3 regions of the Butyrivibrio sp. TB genome follow, and region 3 is predicted to be linked to each of the others. Evidence: riboswitches for the same ligand, from Rfam matches in the RefSeq annotation. Region 3 holds a riboswitch; each other region holds the start of a gene.
The links. A riboswitch is a leader RNA that binds a small molecule or an ion and turns the genes downstream of it on or off. The one in region 3 is predicted to bind thiamine pyrophosphate.

Region 1: linked by a shared signal. The riboswitch ahead of thiE (thiamine phosphate synthase) and the one ahead of thiT (energy-coupled thiamine transporter ThiT) in region 3 are both predicted to bind thiamine pyrophosphate.
Region 2: linked by a shared signal. The riboswitch ahead of thiS (sulfur carrier protein ThiS) and the one ahead of thiT (energy-coupled thiamine transporter ThiT) in region 3 are both predicted to bind thiamine pyrophosphate.

The regions. Positions count from the first base shown of each region.
Region 1 is NZ_FOER01000018.1:35,902-40,194, reverse strand. It holds gene whiA (DNA-binding protein WhiA) at 1-59, shown strand, start outside; gene BMX21_RS12480 (HPr family phosphocarrier protein) at 109-375, shown strand; gene BMX21_RS12475 (diacylglycerol/lipid kinase family protein) at 407-1,303, shown strand; gene BMX21_RS12470 (peptidylprolyl isomerase) at 1,341-1,874, shown strand; TPP riboswitch at 2,122-2,224, shown strand; gene thiE (thiamine phosphate synthase) at 2,316-4,094, shown strand; gene thiW (energy coupling factor transporter S component ThiW) at 4,091-4,293, shown strand, end outside.
Region 2 is NZ_FOER01000007.1:24,855-29,147, reverse strand. It holds gene thiH (2-iminoacetate synthase ThiH) at 1-869, opposite strand, end outside; gene BMX21_RS06005 (thiazole synthase) at 866-1,672, opposite strand; gene thiF (thiamine biosynthesis protein ThiF) at 1,716-2,381, opposite strand; gene thiS (sulfur carrier protein ThiS) at 2,412-2,606, opposite strand; TPP riboswitch at 2,827-2,933, opposite strand; gene BMX21_RS05990 (hypothetical protein) at 3,020-3,700, opposite strand; gene BMX21_RS05985 (response regulator transcription factor) at 4,063-4,293, opposite strand, start outside.
Region 3 is NZ_FOER01000033.1:7,701-11,993, reverse strand. It holds gene hflX (GTPase HflX) at 1-972, shown strand, start outside; gene BMX21_RS17160 (HAD hydrolase-like protein) at 956-1,627, opposite strand; TPP riboswitch at 1,858-1,972, shown strand; gene thiT (energy-coupled thiamine transporter ThiT) at 2,083-2,790, shown strand; gene addA (helicase-exonuclease AddAB subunit AddA) at 2,990-4,293, opposite strand, start outside.

The DNA.
Region 1 (4,293 bases), on a different contig from region 3:
CCGGAGTCAATCACAGACTTCGTAAACTCAGCGAACTTGCAGATAAGCTGCGAGGCTGATAGAAGTAAGGTTTTAGTACGCTTAAAAAGCGCAGAGGAAAGAGGAGTTATGATTAAAAAATCTATTGAAATCAAACTGCCACACGGACTTGAAGCACGTCCTGTCGCTGAACTTGTACAGGTTGCAAGCAAGTATGACAGCACTATTCACATCGAAGTACAGGAAAGAAAAGTTAACGCCAAGAGCATAATGGGTATGATGACTCTTAATCTTAAGAGTGGTGAAATGATAGACGTTATCGCTGAAGGCAGTGACGAAGCTGCTGCTGTAGCAGATATGGCCAACTATCTTGAGGGTGCTACTTCACTGGCCTGAAAAATATTATAAAAGGGCAGACTATTAATATATGAATGCTCAAAAAATGTTATTTGTCTATAATCCTCATGCCGGGAAGGCTACTATAAGAGGACATCTCCTTGATCTGATAGATATTTTTACCAAAGCAGGATATGAAGTTACTGCATATCCTACTCAGAGTCAGGGAGATGGCGAAAGACGTGTCCGTGAACGTGATGATGGCTATGATATAGTTGTGTGCTGTGGCGGAGACGGTACTTTGGATGAAGTGGTTTCCGGCATGATGAATTCTAATGTCAAAGTGCCGATAGGTTATGTCCCGGCCGGTTCTACCAATGATTTTGCAAAGAGTCTTGGGATCCCTTCGTCTATGACAAGGGCTGCTGAGATAGTAGTGAAAAGTAGTGAGTTTATGTGCGATGTCGGTACGATGAACGATAAGAATTTCGTTTATTGTGCTGCTTTTGGCATATTTACAGATATATCGTATTCTACGGACCAGACACTAAAAAATGCTCTGGGGCATGCCGCTTATATCCTTCAAAGTGTCAAAGAACTTCAGGATATAAGGTCTTATCATATGAAGATAACCTATGGTAATGGTACTGTGATAGAAGATGAGTTCATCTATGGTATGGTTACTAATTCTATACAGGTTGGCGGCATTCAGAATATAACCGGCAAGAACGTAAGGCTTGATGATGGCGAGTACGAGGTTACACTTGTAAGAAGACCTCAGAGTCTTATAGAGCTGCCTAATCTTGTAGGAGCACTTCTTGGTAACAACAAGTTTAGTAGTAATGATCTCATAAGCTTCAAACTAAGCCATATCACTTTCGAATCAGATATTCCCGTTGCATGGACAAGAGACGGTGAATACGGCGGTGAGCATACGAAAGTAGAGATTAGCAATATACCGCGTGCTGTTGCAATTAAAGTTCCGTGATATGAAAATAATAATATAAAGAGGAAGGAATCATAAAATGTCTAATCAAAATCCTATAGTTACGATCACAATGGAGAGCGGAGATGTTATTAAAGCAGAGCTTTATCCGGAGATCGCTCCTAACACAGTTAATAACTTCATCTCTCTTATAAATAAGGGATTCTACAACGGAGTTATATTCCACAGAGTAATCAAAGGTTTCATGCTTCAGGGCGGAGATCCTGAAGGAACAGGTATGGGCGGCCCTGGATACTCAATCAAGGGTGAGTTCTCACATAACGGATTTAAGAACGACCTTAAGCACACACCCGGTGTACTGTCTATGGCACGTACTATGATCCCTGATTCTGCAGGTTCTCAGTTTTTCATCATGCACAAGGATGCTCCTCATCTTGACGGCGAGTATGCTGCATTCGGTAAGGTTACTGAGGGTATGGACGTTGTTAATACTATCGCTGAGACTCAGACAGACTGGAACGACAGACCTGTTAGCGAGCAGAAGATGAAGAGTGTTACAGTTGATACTTTCGGCGTAACATATCCGGAACCGGAGAAACTTCCTGAAAGATAATTTGCGTTGCAAATAAGTACATCTATAATATGTAACATGTATTAGATAGATTTAGCCCTATGGTTCGCCATAGGGCTATTAACGTTATCCAAAGCAGATGATAAGTTGCAGGACAAACAAGAAAAATACTTAATAGGAAGAAAAATGTCGAAAGATATAAGTAGCGTATATATTTTTCGCTCCTTGCTAAAATCCATAACTAGTGCTACACTACAGTAGCACGTAAAGAAATTATGTATAAAATTTAATACATGACAAGGGGAGCTGGTTACCGGCTGAGAGGTGTGAAGAACACGACCCTGTACCTGATTTGGATAATGCCAACGTAGGAATCGTCGACAAGTAGCACTCTACTTGTAACTATAGCAATACTTAGCGCCATCCAATTAGATGGCGCTTTTTTATTCGATAAGATTTCTTTATTGAATAAAGAGTATCTCTATGGATGAAGCGGTACTAAATGTTGTATGTAAGCTAAAACTGCGAACATCTATAGTACAAAGCTTTCCTTCTATCCTCAGGTATGAGGAATCTAGCACATATTCAGCCAGCCGCGATATGAATATGAAAAGTCTTATACGAAAACACAATCCTCAGATTCACATTATCACTAATAATATAACTGCTGAGATATCCGTTAATGCAGTACTTGCATTAGGTGCTGCTGCAATAGGCGCGGATAGTCCACTTGAAGTAGCTGAGATAACATCATCCTCTGACGCTCTCGTTCTAAATACAGGAACTCCATCTATAGACAGATATGAAGCTTTCAGACTTGCAGGGATTAGTGCCAATACTAAAAATATACCAATCGTACTCGATCCTGTCGGAGTTGGCGCATCTACTTTTAGAAAAGCAAATATTAAGGATCTGCTTAGTAAGATTCATGTTACTTGCATAAGAGGCAATGCTTCGGAGATCATGAACCTTTGCTCTGTGATTGATAATGATACATCTAGTAAATCAGATGAAGTATATGATATAGCAGCCGTACCATCAAATGAATCAGATGATATATCCAGTACATTAAAATCGTATCTAAAGCCTTCAAGATCATCACAAAGATGTTCTGGTGCAGATTTACAATCCATGATTCATTCAGTTTCCGGGGTTGAAGATGCCGGCCTTGGATTTAGTAAGGATGCAGTTATCTCTATATCCAAAAAGCTTGACGCTATCATTGTAATCTCCGGAGAAACAGTAACTGTAGTATCTGCAAGAGACGATTTCTATAAAGAATATCCGGGAGGATCTATCTTCCAAAAGCAGTTTACAGGTGCAGGCTGTATGATGTCTGCTCTTCTTGGGGCCTATCTTGCTACTGGAAGAAAAGAGAACATAACTGATATAGACAGCGTAGAAAGCTGCATTAGGGATTATGAAAGCTGTGCAAGGAAAGCTGAACGTAGGGTATATGGAAGCAGGAATATAGGCACGATGAATTATCGTAATACTCTCATTGATGAACTCAGCCTTCTTGATAAACCCTGGAGATACCGATTCGATAAAAGTGATCTTAATCTATATGCCATTACAGATAGAAGCTGGATTTTAAATGACAACGATTCTTGCAGTGAATCCTCCTTAGAAGATAACTCTTGTAATAGTAATAAAGCTTCAAAAGAATCATTATATTGCAAATCTTTGGAAGAAGCCGTAGAAAAGGCAATCCTTGGAGGCGCCACAATAATCCAGCTTCGTGAAAAGAATATATCAGATGATGAGTATATTAAAAGAGCAGAATCTATAAAATCAGTATGTGATAAATACAATATCCCTCTTATTATCAATGATAATGTTAACGTTGCCCTTAAAGTAAAGGCTGCAGGAGTTCATGTCGGACAGGACGACACTTCTGTAAGCAAGGCAAGGAGCATCCTTGGTAAAGACTACATAATAGGTGCAACAGCCCATAACCTTGAGGAAGCAAAGATAGCTCAAACATGTGGTGCTGACTATCTGGGAGTAGGAGCTGCCTTTGGTTCTTCAACCAAGAAGGATGCCACGCCTCTTACAAGCCTTGAAACCTATAAAGAGATCACCTCAAACATTTCTATACCGATTGTAGCCATAGGCGGTATCAATGATTCCAATATGGATCTTCTTACAGGAAGCGGGATAGCGGGAGTAGCTATAATATCAGGCATTTTCAGTGCTTTGGATATAGAGAAACAGACTAATATTTTAAGCCGGAAGGCAAAGGAGGATTTTTTATCATGAAAAAAGTTGAAGTTAAAAAACTTGTTGTTGCTGCAATGTTTGTAGCTCTTGCAGTATCACTGTCTACATTTTCTTTTCCCATAGGAGCATCCAAGTGCTTCCCCATACAGCATATGGTAAACGTACTGAGCGCTGTGTTCCTTGGACCATGGTACGGTGTACTGGTAGCGTTTTGTACATCTCTTATCAGAAACCTTCT
Region 2 (4,293 bases), on a different contig from region 3:
GGGTATTTTCTCTGGAGATAATAGAGGTGAAGTCCTGTTGCAAGCGCATCTTTTCTAAAATCAGCAAGCCCTAAAAGCGCTGAGAAAGCGACTCCTCGCATACCACCTCTAAGAGCTCTCTCCTGGGCATTGAATCTATAAGGCCAGACTCTCTTATGTCCCATGAGATGAAGCGATTCATATACATCTGTATCGTAAGTCTCCTGGAATACCGTCACATAGTCAGCTCCGCACTCATGCAGATATTTGTACTCATCTGTATTTAATGGATATACTTCAAGCCCTACATTCTTAAAATACTTTCTGGCAAGCATGCAGGCTTCTCCAATATAGTGAACATCGCTGACACTGCGGCTTTCGCCGGTAAGGAGCAGGATTTCTTCCATGCCGCTTTGTGCTATAACCTTCATCTCATGTTCGATCTGCTCAGTGTTAAGGCACATTCTGTGTATATGGTTGTAACAGTTGAAGCCGCAATATACACAGTAGTTCTCGCAATAATTGGCGATATATAATGGCGTGAAAATATATACAGTATTGCCAAAATGTTTGCCTGTTTCATTCCTAGCCTTTATAGCCATCTCTTCAAGGAATGGCTCTGCAGCAGGTGACAATAACGCTTTGAAATCTTCAATAGTACAGGTATCATGGTCAAGAGCATTTCTTACATCCCTTGCAGTATACTTGTTGTAGTCATAAGAATTAAAGGCTTTTAGTACTAAGTCTTGTATATCAGAAGTAATTTTCTCCATACCATCCATATACTCCATATGGTTAGTACGCACAGAGGGATCTGTTTCAAGCCTGTGTTTTTTCTCAAGAGCCTCTTTACTAAGAGTTTTGTTGTCTATAAAGAAGTTGTTCATCATGCGCCTCTTTCTTCCTGGTTAAGGAAACCTGTCAGAGGATCAGAAGCACTGGCGCCTCTTTCAAGTACTCTTCCAAGGCCTGCAAGATATGCCATACGACCGGCTTCTATACCCAGTTTGAATGCTCCTGCCATTCTTGGAAGGTCTCTTGAAGTAGCAAGCGCTGTATTGGCCATAACTGCAGCGCAGCCAAGTTCCATAGCTTCACAAGCCTGGGACGGCGCACCTATTCCGGCATCAACGATTATAGGAAGATCTATCTCATCTACAAGGATCTTGATAAACTCTCTGGTCACAAGTCCCTTATTAGAACCAATCGGAGCTGCAAGAGGCATAACAGCAGCTGCTCCGGCGCTTACCAGATCTCTTGCAACGTTTAGATCCGGATACATGTAAGGCAGAACTACAAAGCCCTCTTTAGCAAGTGTCTCAGTAGCCTTGATTGTTTCATAATTGTCCGGCAGCAGATATTTTGTATCCTTCATGATCTCTATTTTGACGAAATTGCCGCATCCAAGCTCTCTGGCTATTCTTGCTATGCGAATAGCTTCATCTGCATTCCTTGCTCCGCTTGTATTTGGAAGCAGTGTTACATTTTCAGGGATATAGTCAAGGATATTCTCATGTTCTTTGGTGTTGGCTCTCCTTACCGCAAGTGTTACGATCTGAGCGCCTGCATCCCTTACAGCTGCCTGGATCAGCTTCATGGAATACTTACCGGAACCTAGTATGAATCGTGAATTAAATGTTACTCCGCCAAGGACAAAAGGGTCATTATTATTTATAACATTATTATTATTCATAGCCTTCTCCTGTTTTTGTCAGTTTTTTATATAGATTTGTGCATTAGTTATTGGCAGCAGCTTTTTTATGTATCAGAAGCTGTATTATCTTGTGAGCCTGATGAGCTGCGCAGACCATAACTCTTGATGGAAGAAGCGAGTCGGCTTCACCTACATCTGTATGGAAATCTCCGCACAGATAGAAGTGCTCTGATATCTGTCTTGTTATGATATCATTGGCATCACCTGTACCTGCCATGCCTGATGCTGCCACAAGATCAGTATCAGGGAACACTTCCAAAACTGTACCTACAAGCATGGCTTTCTGCTCAGCATTATCAAAGGCTTCACATATCACGTCAGCGTCAGCAAGCAGCTCTTTGATCCTGTCCGGACTTATCTTCTCATCATGAAGTTCAACTCTTGTAAGAGGAGCTATCTCAGCAAGATTATCAGAAAGCGCCCATGCCTTCTTCATGTCAAGCTGACTTATCTTATAGAACTGTCTGTGAAGATTTGTAATATTAACTGTATCAAAATCTGTTAGTATAAGCCTTCCAATACCTGCTCTTGACAGCATCATCGCTATGTTAGAGCCAAGTCCTCCTAGGCCGCATATAGCAACTGTAGACCCTGCAAGCGCATCAACAACTTCTTTACTCTCTTTTTCTTCCTGAGCTTTTCTTAGCTCATAACCAAATGCTATTTGTGATTCATTATTAACGATCATATTAACCTCATTCCATGTAAAAACTACGACTCAGCCACCACCAACAAAGCTGACAACTTCTACAACATCACCACTTTTTAAAATTGTCTTTTCATAAGCGGCCTTAGGGACTATCTGTCCATTTAACTCAGTAACTACTCGTGTAAGTGCATAACCTTTTTGACTTAACATAGTTAGTACATCAAGGCCGTCCAGCTGGCAGTTTTCACCATTTACAGTAACCATAATCTCTCCTCTCTGTTTTTGTATAAAAGTGATTGGGAATAGCGCAACGATCTTTGCTCAAAAAGACTTAGACATATGGATGATCATCGTTAATTGATCCATTTTAACGGAAAAATAAAAGCTACCGAAATCAATCGGTAGCTTTTATGGTCTATTTATCGAGTAATCATAAGCAATACTAATTATAATAAATTGCTCTCCCATAGTTATAAGCCATAATACATGACTAAATGGGCATCCCTACGTTGGCATTATCCAAATCAGGTTCTCGGTCGAAGGTCTTACCTTCCTCTCAGCCTTTTACAAAAGCTCCCGTCTGTTCAATTGTCAGAATAACTATACTACTAGAATATAAATAATACAAGTAAAAATGTAAAAATAATGTGGATAAGCCATAGTAATATGAGCAGGCATTATATAGCAACACACTTAAGGATATCATCAAATATCGAGTCAACATACTGATCTATCTGCTTCTCTTCGCTGCTAACAACGATATCGTCTATGATAGTACCTGTTTCTGCATCGCTTAGTACATACAGAACTTCATTGGCTCTGCAATATGCTTTATAGATCTTTGCAATCTGATCCTCAACAACGGCTCTTTCTTCTTCACGAAGCTCACAGGCTGACTCCCAGTCTTTTAACTTGATCCTGTGTTCATTGCCATCAAAAGCATAAGAACAAGGATAGAGTCCTGTAAGTATCACAGCCTTGAACTCAAGACCGGCGATTGCATCTATAGGCGCTACTACAACGCCCTTATTATTACTGATTGTAACGCCCATACCATCTTCTTTTTCCTGTGTGATGGCATATGGGATATTATTTTCATCAAGCATCATTTTGACCCAGTGCTGGATGTAATATCTAAGACCTTTATTATCTTTATTGGGATATAGGATTGCTATGTCTGAATAATCCAGTTTGTAAGTTGCAGCAATCTCTTTTACAGCTTTTACAGTTTCTTTCACGATATTATTTCTTTTTATACCGGTTACAACATTAAGTGCTACATCATCGTTTACTGCTTCTTTGAAAAGTTCTATATAATCTTCTTTATTAAACTCAAGTGGCCATATTTTTACTGACATGATTATCCCCCTTGTAATTGCGAATTTATTTTGATCATCTGTTTATATTTTTTCAGGAAAAAGAGCTAATACCTATCAGCTCTCTATAGGATCATGAAGGGCACTTGATCGTCATATTTACATGACTTTTGCCCTGTCACTTACAAAGTATATACGTAAAGCACCTATTGTAAACCGATTTTGGACAGAACGTCATTTTGGCCCGACGAAATGCATTTTTGTTATGTAGTCAACCTCCAACTTAGAAAGACTAAGCGGAAAGTGCGATTTATAAACATAAAGAAGCGGCTTCCGGATTATAACGAAAGCCGCTTCTTTATGTTTATAGCTCATAGATTTATCAGTTCATAGGTTTATATAGTTCATATTTTTGTTTTTTGGCTCTGCCTGTATTCCTGCGGCGTCATGTTTACTTTTTCTTTGAAAAGCTTGGTAAAATATGACGCATAAGAAAGACCAATCTTCTGAGCAATTGTAGTGACAGGGAGATTAGTTTTTGCAAGAAGCTGCTTGGCTATTGTAATGCGCCTTTGGATAATATAATCAGAAAGAGACATACCGGTCTCTTTTTTAAATATTCTGCTAAGATAACC
Region 3 (4,293 bases):
TTTGCAGATAGAGCAAGAACAAGAGAAGCCAGACTCCAGGTAGAGGTTGCAAGACTTCAGTATCTCCTGCCAAGACTTTCCCATATGAGGAAAGGTCTTACAAGGCAAGGAGGAGCTTCCGGTTCTAAGTCAAGCAAAGGTGCCGGTGAGAAACAACTAGAGCTTGACAAGCGTCGTATCGAACACCGCCTTGCAGAACTCAGAAGAGAACTTGAAGCAGTAAGTAAGGAACGATCTACTCAGCGAAACAGACGACTATCATCTTCTGTTCCCAAGGTAGCACTTGTAGGATATACCAATGCCGGCAAATCAACCATCATGAATCATCTCCTCACAGACTATGCGGATGGTAATACTGATGACAAGAAAGTTCTGGAACAGGATATGCTCTTTGCTACCCTTGATACTACTGTAAGAAAGATATCTCCTGCAGGTCACAGGTCATTTCTTCTATCAGATACAGTAGGATTCATAGACGATCTTCCAACAACACTTGTCAAAGCTTTCAGGTCAACTCTCGAAGAGATCAAATATGCTGATATTCTACTGGAAGTTATAGACTTCTCTGATCCTGACTATAACAGGCATATGGAAGTCACTGATAAGACACTGTCTGAAATCGGCGCCGGGGATATACCTAAAATATATGTCTTCAACAAATCAGATATAGCTGATGAACAGGGATCTACAATGGTTCAGCTTCCATATGTTCGTGATCACAGAATATATATGGCTGCAAAAAAGGATATCGGAACAGAAGAACTACTGTCCCTTATAGACAAAGTCCTTCTGGAAGGCAGTCAGGAATGCGAACTTATAATTCCATATTCTCAAGGAGCAGTTGTTGCTGCTATCCTCGATGGAAGTGAAGTCCTTACTACTGAATATCTTCCGGAAGGAACCAAAATAAGAGCTAAGCTCAAAAAACAGGATATAAACAAATACGCTGAATATATCAGCAGCACTTCTTAAGTGCACCACATGCCGCCAGCAGGTAATTCTTAAGATCTTCTACAGTATCAAAAGTCTTGTCTGCTCCGGCATTTTTTAATTCAAGATATGTTCCGTAACCATAGGTTACGCCAAGAGCCATAAGGTCATGATTGACTGCTCCAACCATGTCATAGCATCTGTCACCAACCATTGCTGTCTCATCAGCATTGGCCATAAGCTTTCTAAGAGCCTCTTCTACTACTTCGTTCTTGTCAGTACGGCGACCGTCAAGCTCACTTCCTACAATAACATCAAAATATGATGTAAGCTTAAAGTGATTGAGCACCTTATAAACCATAATTTCAGGCTTACTGGATGCGATAGCTATCTTAAGACCTGCCTCGTGACAAGCTTTGAGCATTTCTTCAACACCTTCATAAGGTTTATTTTCAAATACCCCGATAGGATTATAATATTCTCGAAACTTGGCTACAGCATTAAGCATATGCTGCTCATCCATACCATATCGCTCCATAAATGTTACATTGAGCGGAGGTCCTACGAAGAACCCAAGTTTAGAAAGATCGGGTTCATCTATTCCCTGGTCTTTAAGCGCATACTGCGCAGCCTTGGTAATGCCAAGACCGGAATCTGTTAATGTGCCATCAAGATCAAATAGTACGTACTTCAGCATGTTTTCGTCTCCCTTTGGATATATGGATTATCATACGTGCGCATTATTAAATGTACGATATAATGACACATTCACGCAATAGCCATTATATTCAAAATGCATAAATAGTTACGGAACTTTTTGTGCATTATTTCGTTTCTTATCAATATGACGTTTGAGGGGAAGTTATGTTCAAAGGATATCTTGCGTAAATCCTCTTACTGTGCTAGATTTAATAAGGTTAAGAATTGAATACCTGCTAGGGGAGCTTTGCTGAGAAGAGCCTTTTGTTATACTGATAACATGGCTTAACCCTTATTACTTGAACCGGGTAATACCGGCGTAAGGAAGCATTTCATTATCAACTTTCTGTAAGTGTGACGCACTAATTCTAACAGATCGTTTCCCTTGGGCATATTCAAAAAACTAATATTTTATTACATTTTTTCAGCTAATGCTGCAAGGAGGGATATTCAATGTCATTATTCTTCAATGCTGTCACAAGTGATGGCGAAACCACTTATTCATTCACTACCGCAGGCTACGCAGCCCTTATTATCGTGCTGATCGCTGCAGTTGTAGCCGCATGTTTTTTTAAGAACACCAAAGACCAGCACAAATTCAGCACACGCCAGCTTGTAGTATCAGGCATGTGCATAGCACTTGCATTTGTACTTTCTAATGTCAAGATCTTCAAAATGCCACAGGGCGGATCTATAACCCTTCTATCCATGTTCTTTGTATGCTTTGTTGGATATCTGTATGGTCTTAGAAGCGGACTTATGGCAGGACTTGCATACGGTCTTCTGCAGATGATCGTAGACCCTTATATCATAAGCTTCCCTCAGATGCTGTTCGACTATATATTCTCATTCACAGCGCTGGGACTTTCAGGTCTTACAAGCACCAAAAAATACGGATTGTATTCCGGATATTTAATCGGTATACTCGGTCGTATGGCATTTGCAGTTCTGTCAGGTGTTATCTTCTTCGGAATGTATGCTCCTGAAGGTCAGAATGTATGGGTATATTCATTTGGATATAACGGACTGTATATCATCACAGAAGCAGTTATCACAGTCATCGTCCTCCTTATCCCCGGTGTCAGAAACGGCCTAAATCAAGTACGTGTATCTGTCAACGAATCCGACTCAAAGAGAATCGCAATGAACAAGATCGCATAAAAACTTAAACACTAAGCCTACTCACTTGGACGGACCGGCATCCCAAAAGTCTTTACAGGGGGCAGGCAGTCCAAGTGGGTAGGTTTAGTCAAAAATAATAATCCCACATACGTAGCTATCCTCCTTCAGGACAGCAGCGCATGTGGGATTTTGTGATCATATAAAAACATGATGCAAAGGATAAAGGATTTTTTAACACCTAGATCGCAACGCTCTCTCCAAGCGTAAAGGAGTACAGATATCTCTCTTTGACCTTCATGTGAGTCATGCGCTCTAGAGCTCTCTGGTAATAGTCAATCTGGACTTTGTACCTCGATATAAGCTCCTGACCTGTATGTACACGGTCGGTTTTATAATCTACGAGTACTATCTCACCATCTTCAACGAACCATGCGTCGATAACACCCTGGATCAGCATGATCTCGCCATCAGGCAGATCTTTAGAAGCTTCCGTGGCAGGGATTCCCATCATGAACTGACGTTCTCTATACAGATTTCCTTTCGCATAAGCTTCCTTGTATCTCTTGCCAAGATCTGTCTCTAAAAAGGCTGTGATATCCTTAGCATAGATACTCTTAATAGATGCCCTGTCCATTCTTCCTTTTGATTCCTGGCTTTCCAGAAATTCGAGAATATCCTTAACACCTATCTTGTCTTTACCTAGTATCTCATCATCAAGAAGTTCCATAACTCTATGATAAGCTGTTCCTCTTCCTGCTCCCGACAGCTTATCTTCGTCATCGAAACCTTTGATGAATCTTGGGACATATTCTTCTTCATCTGATCTTATGATCCTGGTATCAGGCTCTAGAGCTTCGGTATAAGCAGCTCTTTTTAGTTCAGATACTGTTGTCTTGGTATATAGCGAAGCATATTCCTTGTGACCATATTCAAAAGCAAAGTTATCTGCAAGTGCCTTGCCAAGATCCTGATCTATATCAAGAGGTGTTATGCCACCTTCAAGTTTCTCCCTACGTATCACACTATCAACCTGGTCTTTGAGCACCATAGAGTTTAGATCACCGGAATACACAAGTTTTATCTTGGCAGGAGGAGTTATGCCTGCTGCCTCAATTGCGGTATTGCAGTTCTCTGAGTCCGTAACAGCTATCTTGTCATATCCTATAAGGCTTACGTCTACGCCAAGAGCATCTGCGACTTCCTTCATCGCAGGATGTCCTATCATAGAGCGAAGGATAAGGGTCAGATAATCTCCGGCTTTATTCCTTGCAGAATAGGGAAGGAGCTGTTCCTGATCTTTAGGTCCTTTACTAAAAGCCAGATACTGCTCATTTTGTATGAACGTATCCATTTTATTTATCTGGCCTGTTATTATAAGCTTCTCCTTGGCTCTTGTAAGTGCTACATACAAAACTCTTAACTCTTCGCCAAGGCTGTCTTTTTTCATCCTGTCAGCTATCATGATACGCCTTGGAGTTACGGACTTGACTCTTAGATCCAGATCTACTGCATTAAGGCCTATACCTACGTCCTCTTCAAGAA